DNA from 3 places in the Parviterribacter multiflagellatus genome. Region 2 is predicted to be linked to each of the others. Evidence: riboswitches for the same ligand, from Rfam matches in the RefSeq annotation. Region 2 holds a riboswitch; each other region holds the start of a gene.
The links. A riboswitch is a leader RNA that binds a small molecule or an ion and turns the genes downstream of it on or off. The one in region 2 is predicted to bind cobalamin.
Positions count from the first base shown of each region.

Region 1: it holds a riboswitch for cobalamin, as region 2 does, so the genes downstream of both, AC1UE5_RS03170 (hypothetical protein) here and AC1UE5_RS00340 (CbtB domain-containing protein) in region 2, are expected to answer to the same signal.
Region 3: it holds a riboswitch for cobalamin, as region 2 does, so the genes downstream of both, AC1UE5_RS25865 (ABC transporter substrate-binding protein) here and AC1UE5_RS00340 (CbtB domain-containing protein) in region 2, are expected to answer to the same signal.

Region 1 covers NZ_JBXPIZ010000001.1:697,809-701,070, reverse strand. Annotated here, with positions in the region: gene AC1UE5_RS03175 (hypothetical protein) at 1-418, opposite strand, end outside; gene AC1UE5_RS03170 (hypothetical protein) at 444-1,550, opposite strand; cobalamin riboswitch at 1,585-1,814, opposite strand; gene AC1UE5_RS03165 (cob(I)yrinic acid a,c-diamide adenosyltransferase) at 1,791-2,354, shown strand; gene cobS (adenosylcobinamide-GDP ribazoletransferase) at 2,377-3,120, shown strand; gene AC1UE5_RS03155 (helix-turn-helix domain-containing protein) at 3,138-3,262, opposite strand, start outside.
Region 2 covers NZ_JBXPIZ010000001.1:72,722-75,983, reverse strand. Annotated here, with positions in the region: gene AC1UE5_RS00350 (histidine phosphatase family protein) at 1-326, opposite strand, end outside; gene AC1UE5_RS00345 (CbtA family protein) at 332-1,072, opposite strand; gene AC1UE5_RS00340 (CbtB domain-containing protein) at 1,097-1,324, opposite strand; cobalamin riboswitch at 1,317-1,437, opposite strand; gene AC1UE5_RS00335 (CE1 family esterase) at 1,432-2,202, opposite strand; gene AC1UE5_RS00330 (glycoside hydrolase family 3 C-terminal domain-containing protein) at 2,295-3,262, opposite strand, start outside.
Region 3 covers NZ_JBXPIZ010000013.1:140,413-143,674, reverse strand. Annotated here, with positions in the region: gene fdhA (formaldehyde dehydrogenase, glutathione-independent) at 1-229, shown strand, start outside; gene AC1UE5_RS25875 (hypothetical protein) at 245-466, opposite strand; gene AC1UE5_RS25870 (GTP-binding protein) at 551-1,690, shown strand; cobalamin riboswitch at 1,689-1,873, shown strand; gene AC1UE5_RS25865 (ABC transporter substrate-binding protein) at 1,949-2,980, shown strand; gene AC1UE5_RS25860 (FecCD family ABC transporter permease) at 3,019-3,262, shown strand, end outside.

The sequences.
Region 1 (3,262 bases), 630 kb from region 2:
TCACCGTCAGGCGGCCGTTGGCCGAGCGCCCGCTGGTCGCCAGCGTCCGCCCGCACGCGCCGGCGCGCTTGCACCAGAACCAGGTGACGCGCTGGCCGGAACGCAGCGCGCCGGCGGGATCGCTGGCGGCGCGGCCCGGGACGCGGCGGCCGACCTTGTAGACCCAGCCGGCGGCGCCGCGCTCGCGGTCGCCGCGGACCTGGTCGACGTACAGCGCGCGGCACGAGCCCTCGACGGTGAACGGCAGGCGCAGCGCGCGCAGCACGCCGATCGGCAGCCCCGCCTGGAGCCGGCACGAGCCGACCGTGAGCGCCCCGACGCTCACCTGCTGCGGGCCGACGCTCCAGCCGTCGCGGCCGACGACCAGCGCCTCCACGCGCGGGGACGCGGCCTGTGCGGTGCCGGCCAGGGCCAGCACCGCACCGAACGCCGCGAAGGCGGTGCTAGCGAACCTCGAAGACGGCACGGTTCTCGCCGGTCCGGCGCTCCTCGTCACGGTTGTAGCTGCGGTCGGTGGCCTTCACGTCGAGCACGTAGCGGCCCTTCGGGAGCTTGGCCGGGAGCTGGTACTCCCAGTCGGCCTTGTCGCCGACGCTCCACCACCAGCCGCTGCTCGCGCCGCACTTCGGGCGGCGGATGAACCGCTCCCGCTTGGCGCTCCACGCGTAGCACTTGCCGCCGCTGGTGCGGGTGAGACGGAGCTTGACCGAGCGGATCCCGCCGGCCTCGGTGACCGTGCCCTTGAGGAGCCTGGGCGCCTTGGCGGCCGAGACGCGCTTCGCCAGACCCACGATCTTGCTCCGCGGCGCGGTCGTGTCCTTCTGCGTCGGCGGCGGCGTGCTCGGCGGCTGGACCTGGGGACCGGCGTTGGTGATGAGCGAGAAGACGTTCGAGCGCACTCGGTTCGGCGCGGTGGCCTGGATCGGGTTGACGCCGTCCGGCAGGCCGCTGAACGAGACGCGGCCCGCGGCGTCCGTGACCCCGCTCTTGGGGCCGGCGGTGACGGTCACGCCTGCCGCCGGCTTGGTCACGACGCCGTCGCTGTAGGTGAACGTGTCCTCCTGGACCCACACCTCGGCCGCGACGCCGTTCGAGGGCGCGGTGATCATCGAGACGACCAGCGGCATCCGGGTCGGGTTGCCTTGCGCGTCGTCACGCTGGGCGAAGATCAGGATGTCGTCGTTGTCGGCGAGCGGGACGGCGCAGTTCGCCGCGGTCGTCGGCTTGCGGTTCTGCCAGACGTGCCACCAGTCGTTCTGCGCGTACGTGTGCGACTCCCCGGCGATCGTGCTCGTGAGCGCCTTGCGGTCCCAGTTGCCGCCCGTCACGGTCTCGATGGCGCCGCCGATCGAGTCCCAGTTGCACGGCGTGCCGTCGGCCATCGCGAAGGTGCCGCTGGCGGGCACGACGAGGCGCTGCTTGGAGGCGAGGGTCGCGTCATCGCCCTCGATCCGGATGTTCACGGTGTCGGCCGCGGCGGGGGCCGCGGCGGTCGTGACGAGCGCTGCGGCGCAGGCTGCGGCGGTGAGGCCGCGGGACAGGACGTTCATGCGAGGAGCCACCCCTTGCTTCCACGAGGGCGTTGATGCTTGCTGGTCGGAGGCAGGTCTCCTGGCTTCCCGGGGCGGGCCTTGCCTGGCCCTGCTCACCGCGCCTTCCCAGGTCTCCTCGGCCCAGTGGCTCGCGTCGTCGCGTGCGGATCGCTTCCCGGTCACAGTGGCGGGACCGCGCCGGATTCGCACCGGACTTCCCTTGGCCACCGACCCTTGACGCATGCAATCCTAGCGCCGGTGACCGTCAACCTCACGCGCATCTACACGCGTCTCGGCGACGCGGGCGAGACCCATCTCGGCGACATGAGCCGGGTGCCGAAGACCCATCCGCGCATCGAGGCGTACGGCGATGTGGACGAGCTGAACTCCCACATCGGCGTGACGCTCCACGCCGCGGGGCTGCCCGACGCGTATGCCGGCTGGCTGCGCCGGGTGCAGAACGACCTGTTCGACGTCGGCGCCGACCTGTCCGTGCCGGAGTCCGACGACCCTGCCGCGCGCGAGCGGCTGCGGGTGCGGCCCGAGCAGGTCACGTGGCTGGAGGAGCGCTGCGACGAGGTCAACGCGGACCTGCCGAAGCTGCGCTCGTTCCTCCTCCCGGGCGGGACCGAGGCGGCCGCGCACCTGCACGTGTGCCGGACGGTGTGCCGGCGCGCCGAGCGGCGCGCGCTGGAGGTCGAGGGCGCGAACCCCGAGGTCCTGCGGTACCTCAACCGCCTGAGCGACCTGCTCTTCATCCTCTCGCGCGGGGCGAACCGCGGCGGCGAGGAGCCGCTGTGGGAGCCCGGTCGCTTCCAGTGACACGCGCCCGCGCCGCTGCGCGGTGACCCCCGTCGCTGACCTCCGCACCGCGGTCGGCTTCCTCACGCGGCTGCCGGTGCGGGACACCGCGCCACTCACGGCCGAGCGGTTCTCCGGAGTGTCGCTCTGGTTCCCCGTCGTCGGGCTGCTCGTCGGCGGGGTGCTCGGCGGCGTGCGGATCGGGCTCGACGCGGTCGGCGTCGACGCGGGCCCGGCGACGCTCCTCGCGCTGCTGGCCGCGATCCTCGTCACCGGTGGCCTCCACGAGGACGGCCTCGCGGACTGCGCCGACGCGCTCGGCGCGCACACGACGCGCGCCCGGAAGCTCGAGATCCTGCGCGACTCGCGGGTCGGGACGTTCGGAGCGCTCGCGGTGGTGCTCGCGGTCGCGCTGCCCTTCGCGACGCTCGCGCCGCTCGACGGCGACGAGGTCCTGCTCGCCGCGCTCGTCGGCCACGTGCTCGGGCGCTGGTCGACCGTGCCGCTCGCGTGGCTGCTGCCGCCCGCGCAGCCCGACGGCGCCGGAGCGCTGCTCCGGACCCGCTGGCCGCACGTCGCGGCGACGACGGTCGTCGCGGTCGCGGTCGCGCTGCTGTGCGGCGGCGTCGGCCCGGGCTTCGCGGCGCTCGGCGTGGCGCTCGCGGTGATGGCGGTGTGCTCGCTCGCGGCGCTGCGGTCGTTCGGGGGCGCGAGCGGCGACGTCTACGGCGCGACGAACAAGCTCGTCGAGCTCGGCGCGTACGTCGCCCTCGCCGCCTGCTGGTAGCCGGTCGCGGACCGCCGCTACGCCGCCACGCGGGCCCGCGCGAGCGCCTGCTCGGGATCGCCCGGCGGGTCGCCCAGCAGCAGCCAGCCGCCGCCCTCGGGCAGCCGCCGGACGAGGTGGCGGTCCTCCAGCGTCCGCAGCG
Region 2 (3,262 bases):
CCGTGCGGCGCGGCGGCCGGGTCCCCCATCCACGCGGCGACCCCCTCGGGGTCGGCCTCGTTCAGCTCCGCCAGCGAGCGCCCGCGCCACGTGCCGAAGTCGCATTCGTTGAGCGCGCGCTCCACCCGCACCGGCGCGAGCCCGGCCGCCGCGGCGGTCTCCCGCGCGCGGCCTGCCTCGCTGCACAGCGCGTCGCCGCGGCCGAGCCGCCCGCGCAGCGCACGGGCAGCGTCCCGCCCGGCGTCGTCGAGCGGCTCGTCGAGCGGGAACGCGGCGCGGCGCACGGCCGAGGTCGGCGCGTGACGGAGGAGCACGAGGCGGCGCACCCGGCCTACGCGGTGGCGGTGGCTCGTCCGGGGACCGCGCGCAGCGACGCGATCCCGTACCCGACGCCGAGCGCCGTCCACAGCACGGCCTGCGTGCCGAGCGATGAGAGCCGGAACTCCCACAGCAGCGACGCCGGGAAGCCGTCGGGCACCTCGTCCACGCCGGGCAGCACGAGCAGCAGGAAGCCCGCGAGGACCACGAACGTCCCGCCCGCCAGCAGCGGCCGGCGCCACACGGGCGCGTCGGGGCCGACGCTCCACGCCACCCGCACCGCGGCCAGCAGCGCGGCCGCGCCGCCCGCGAGCAGCGCGAGGTAGAGCCAGGTCCGCTCCCCGATCGTGTCCGGGTCGCCCACCGCGGGCGGGTTCGCCGGGTACTTGAGGAACGGCACCAGCACGAAGACGAGGAACAGCGCGCCCGCAAGCCGGACCGACAGCTGCCAGTCGTCCCGCGCGGCGCCACGGCCGCGGGCGACGGCGAAGACGAGCGCGAAGACCGTGCCGACGCAGAGGCCGTACAGCAGCGTGCCGAGGAACAGGCCGCCGCGCTGCTCGTCGCGGCTCACGACCCAGTCGGAGACGTGCGCGGGGACGGCGAGCTGCAGCGACGCGTGGGCGCCCGCCGCCTCCTCGATGTCGATCGCGTCCTGGACAAGCGGCTCGCCGAAGGCGAACGCGAAGCATCCGGCCAGCAGGCCGGCGATCGCGCCGACGACGAGCCCCCTGCGGATCAGGGGCCAGACCATGGCTCTCGGAAGGTCCGAGGAGCGCTAGTGGCAGGGGACGCCGAGCAGGTGCCGGGCGTCGTGGACGAGCTCGTGCAGGAAGGTCCCCGTCTGCGAGATCGCGCCCTGGTCGAACTGCACCAGGTAGATCGTCAGCAGCGCGAGCGCGGCGGCGAAGAACGCGGGCCGGAGGTCGCGAAGCGGGATGGGGTTGGGCGAAGCCGGGTTCATGGATCTCCTCGGGAACTCGCGTCCGTCGACGGGGATGTTCACGACGTCCGAGTTCCTGACTTCCAGGCCCTTGCGAGGTCTGGTCACAGTGGCGCGACCGTGCCGGGCTTGCACCGGCTTCCTCGTTCGTCGTGCTGACGGCGGCCACCTTACTGCGCGCCCCGGCGGCTCGCAATCACGTCGGTGAGGAACTGACCGATGACGGGCGTCATGCCGGGCAGCCAGCCGTGCTCGCCGGCGACGACGCGCAGCTCCGCAGGCGCGCGACCGGCGTTTCGCTCCTGCCAGCGGCGCACCGTGGCGCGCGGCGACGGCCAGTCGTACGCGCCGCGGCGGCCCCGGTCGAGCGGGAGCACGCGGTCCTCGGTCGCGTGGAGGTGGAGCACGGCGACGGGCCGGCGCCCGCCGTTGGCGCACCGCGTCAGGGTCTCGACGGTGGCGACGGCGGCGATCGCGGTGACGAGCGGCCGGCGCTCGCAGGCCAGGGCGTACGCGAGGAAGCCGCCGTTGGAGAACCCGACCGCGGCCACGCGGGAGCGGTCGATGCGGTGGCGGTCGCCGACCCGCGCAAGGAGCGCGCGGACGAACCGCAGCTCGTCGCGCGGCGTCACGCCGTGGACGCGGGGCAGGTACCCGTCGACGACGAACCGCCCGCCGCGCGCGTCGGGGTAGACCGCGATCCACCCGCGCGCCGCCGCCTCGGCGTCGAACCCGCTCTGGGTGGCGATCGTGCCGCCGGACTCGCGCCGCCCGCCGCCGTGAAGGACGAACACGACCGGCCGCCGCGTGCCCGCCGGCGCCGGGGTGTCGGGCACGAAGACCCGGTACGTCCGCTCGCCGATGCGGCCGTGGACCACCCGCGCCTCCGCCGCCTGCGCGGCGAACGCCAGGACGAGGACGATGCCTGCAAGCCACCTCATGCAGACGAGGACGGCTGTGCGGCGCGGGAGTTGCGCAGGTGGGCCGCCTCACCGCCGCGAGGCGACGGTGCGACGGCCCACCCGAGGCGCGGCTACCGCGCGGCGGCGGCCGGCGCGAGCACCGTGGCCCGCGCACGGGTCGCCCCGCGCACGGCGGAGCGACGGAGCGTGATCGGCACCGTCGTGGTCCGGCCGCCCGCGACCGTGACCGTCCGCGTCCCGGCGCGGCGGCCCGCGACCGTCACGGCCACGGTCCCCCGGCACGAGCGGCCCTTGGCCGCCGGGCACCGCACCTTCACGGCCGCGCGGCGGCCGTCGACCCGCACCGTGCGGGCGACGACCACCGGCCGCACCGCGCGGGCGGCGGCCCGGCGCGACGCGGCGTCCCCGCGCACCGCGGCGGCGGGCGAGGAGGGGCCCGCCGCCGGGGTCGCGGTGGAGGGCGCGCCGCCGGCGGACGGCGCACCCCCGGCCTGCGCGTCCGGCCCGGCCGGGCCCTCAGGCCCGACGGGCGCTGCGGGCTCCGGCGTCGCCGGCTCACCCGCCGGCGCCGGCTTGCCGTTGCGCACGCGGACCCAGTCGAACGACGCGGTCAGGTCCGACGCGGCGGCGGCGCCGAACGCGTAGAGCCCGACCTGCACGTTCTCCAGGCTCGCGCCGGTCTCGTACAGCACGCGGTAGTCGCTGCCGTCCTTCGACCAGTACGCGACGTACCGCGGCCCGCGCTTGACGAGCTTGAGCCACACGGTCCGCGCGTCGCCCAGCGACGACGCGGTGGCGACCGACGCGAGCGTCTGCGTCACCGGCGCGCCCGACGCGGCGTCCTCGACCGTGAGGGAGATCCGCGGCGCGCCGCCGCCGTGCTCCCATCCCAGCCGCAGGTGCTCGTCGTCGCCCGCGTAGGCGATCAGGCCGGCCTGCTGCCCGGCCGCGGCCAGCGGCCCGCTGAACGTCAGCTTCGTCGCGACCGTCCAGTCGCCCAGCGCCGGCTGCACCAGCACGTTCCGCGCGCTGTTCGCCGTGCCGTCGAGCGTGCCGGGCCGCAGCCCGATCGACAGCG
Region 3 (3,262 bases), on a different contig from region 2:
GCACCGGTTCGTCACCGGCCAGTGCCCGGTCATGCGGTACCACCGCGGGCTGATGGAGGCGATCCTCGCCGAGCGCGCGCACATCGCGAAGGCCGTCAACGCGACGGTCATCAACCTGGACGACGCTCCGCAGGGCTACGCCGACTTCGACGGCGGCGCCTCGAAGAAGTTCGTCCTGGATCCGCACGGGCTGCTGAAGAACGCCCGGCCGATCCCGCTGCCCGCGTAGGCCGCGGGCGGTTCGTCAGGCGGGGGAGCGGGCCGGCGCATCCGGCCCGCCACCCTCCGTCAGCTCCGCGATCCGCGCGCGCAGATCGGCGGCGTGCTCGCGGATCGCGGTCAGCCGCGGGTCGGTGCCGAGCGTGTGCGAGTGGCCCATCGCGAACGCGTACTCCATCGAGCCGATCAGCTCGCGGTACTCGGCGCGGAGCGCGTCGAGCTTGGTCATCGGGAGGTGGTGGGGCATGGGACGGGGTGCCCGTTCGCTTCGCCCCGAAATCCAGACGGCGCTCAAACTGAGAATAGATCTCATTTTGGTAGCGTGGGAGGCATGGACCTCCCACGCCTCCCCGTGACCGTCCTGTCGGGCTTCCTCGGCGCCGGCAAGACCACCCTGCTCGAGCACGTCCTGCGCAACCGCGAAGGGCTGCGCGTCGCCGTGATCGTCAACGACATGAGCGAGATCAACGTCGACGCGCAGCTCGTCGCGCGCGGCGACGCGTCGATCGACCACGTCGAGGAGCGGCTGGTCGAGATGAGCAACGGGTGCATCTGCTGCACGCTGCGCGAGGACCTGCTCGTGGAGGTCGCGCGGCTGGCGCGGGAGGGGCGGTTCGATCACCTGCTGATCGAGTCGAGCGGCATCTCGGAGCCGATGCCGGTCGCGGAGACGTTCACCTTCCCAGGCGAGGACGGCGTCGCGCTGAGCGACCTCGCGCGGCTCGACACCATGGTCACCGTCGTCGATGCGTCGACGTTCCTCGACGAGTGCGCGGGCCACGACGACCTCGCCACGCGCGGGCTCGGGCTGTCCGACGAGGACGACCGCGCGGTGGTCGACCTCCTGGTCGAGCAGGTCGAGTTCGCCGACGTGATCGTGCTCAACAAGGCCGACCTGGCCGGCGACGAGACGCTGCAGCGCACCGCGGCGGTCATCCGCACGCTCAACCCGGCCGCGACGGTGATCGGCGCGGTGCGGGGCGAGGTGCCGGTGAGCGAGGTCGTCGGTACCGGTCGCTTCGACCTCGAGCGCGCCGCCAACGCGCCCGGGTGGCTGAGCGTCATGCGCGGCGAGGAGCAGCCGGAGACCGAGGAGTACGGCATCGGCTCGTTCGCCTACCGCGCCCGCCGCCCGTTCCACCCCCAGCGGATCTGGCGGCTGATGCAGGCGCCGTGGGAGGGCGTCATCCGCGCCAAGGGCTTCTTCTGGCTCGCCGACCGGCCGCACCTCGCGGGCGAGTGGTCGCAGGCGGGCGGCGTCCTGACCGTCGGTCCGGCGGGCATGTGGGAGCGGCCCGGCGACGGCGTGCAGGAGCTGGTCTTCATCGGCACCGACCTCGACGAGCCCGCGATCCGCGCCCGCCTCGACGCCTGCCTGCTCACCGACGCGGAGCTGAGCGCCGGCCCCGACGCGTGGCGCGCGATGGCTGAGCCGGGCATGGACGCTTGGGTCCCCGCCGCCGTCGTGTAGGGTCCTGCCGCGAGCCAGTCGTACCCACCCTGGGTCAGGGAATCCGGTGAGAAGCCGGAGCTGACGCGCAGCGGTATGGGAGACGGAGGCGGCGACACGCCACTGGCCTGCTCCGGCAGGCTGGGAAGGCGCCGCGTCCGGACGATCCCGAGCCCGAAGACCTGCTGGCTTGCGGCCCGCCGTGCACGCTCGTGCGCGACCGGCCGGATCACGCCAAACGGGCTCCGCGTACGGGCCCTCTGATCGAAGGAGACCGCGATGCGCTCGCGGCTGGTGCAGGTCCTCGTCGTCGCCGTGGCCGCTGTGGCCCTGGCCGGATGTGGGGAGAACGAGAGCGAGACGGCCGCCGCGGCGCCCAGCGCCGCCGACTACCCGATGACGCTGCGCAACTGCGGCCGCACGGTGACGGTCGACGCTCCGCCGCAGCGGGCGGTGTCGGTCAACCAGGGCTCGACCGAGGTGCTGCTCTCGCTCGGCCTGGCCGACCGCATGGTGGGCACCGCGACGTGGACCGACCCGGTGCGGGAGAACCTCGCGGCGGAGAACGCGAAGGTGGAGCGGCTCAGCGACGACGCGCCCTCGTTCGAGCGCGTGCTGGCGCGCGAGCCCGACCTCGTCACGGCGTCGTTCGGCTTCGCGCTGAACGGCGAGGATCCGGACCGGCGCGCGAAGTACGCGCAGCTCGGCGTCCCGACCTACATGGCCCCGTCGGAGTGCACCGACCGGCCGGGCGGCGGCAGCGGCGACGGCCCGCGCTCGAAGCCGCTGAAGATCGAGGTCATCTACGACGAGGTGCGCGAGCTGGCGCGGATCTTCGGCGTCGAGGAGCGCGGCGAGCAGGTCGTCGCCGACCTGCGGCGGCGGCTCGCGGCGGCGTCCGGCGACGTCGCGAGGCCGGGCGTCACCGTGGCCTTCTGGTTCGCCAACTCCAAGGCGCCGTACATGGCCGGCTGCTGCGGCTCGTCGGGCATCATCTCGCGCGCGGTCGGCGTCGAGAACGTCTTCGCGGACACCCACGACGAGTGGCCGCAGGTCAGCTGGGAGAGCGTCGCCGAGCGCGACCCGGACGTGCTCGTGCTGGGCGACCTGACGCGCCGCCAGCAGTCCGCGGAGAGCTTCGACGCGAAGGTGCGGTTCCTCGAGCGCAACCCGGTCACGCGCCGGCTGACCGCGGTGCGCAAGAAACGCTACGTGGCGATGAACGGGGCGGACCTGAACCCGTCGCTCCGCACCGTCGACGGTGTCGAGAAGCTGGCGGCCGGGCTGCGCCGGCTCGGGCTGGCGCGGTAGTGCACGAGCTCGCCCCTGACGTCCGCCCGGCGGTCGCGCTGCCGGCCCCGGCCCGCCTCGCCGTCCGCGTCGCGGCGTGGGCGGCGGGGCTCGCCGTCCTGCTCGCGTCGCTGGCGGCGTCGATCGCGATCGGCCCGGCGGACCTGTCGGCGGGCGACGTCGCGCGCGTGGTCGGCGAGCACCTGGGGGTCAGCGGCGACGCCGGCGTGACGCGCATCCAGGACGGCATCGTGTGGGAGCTGCGGCTCCCGCGCGCGCTGCTCGCCGCGGTGTGCGGCGCGG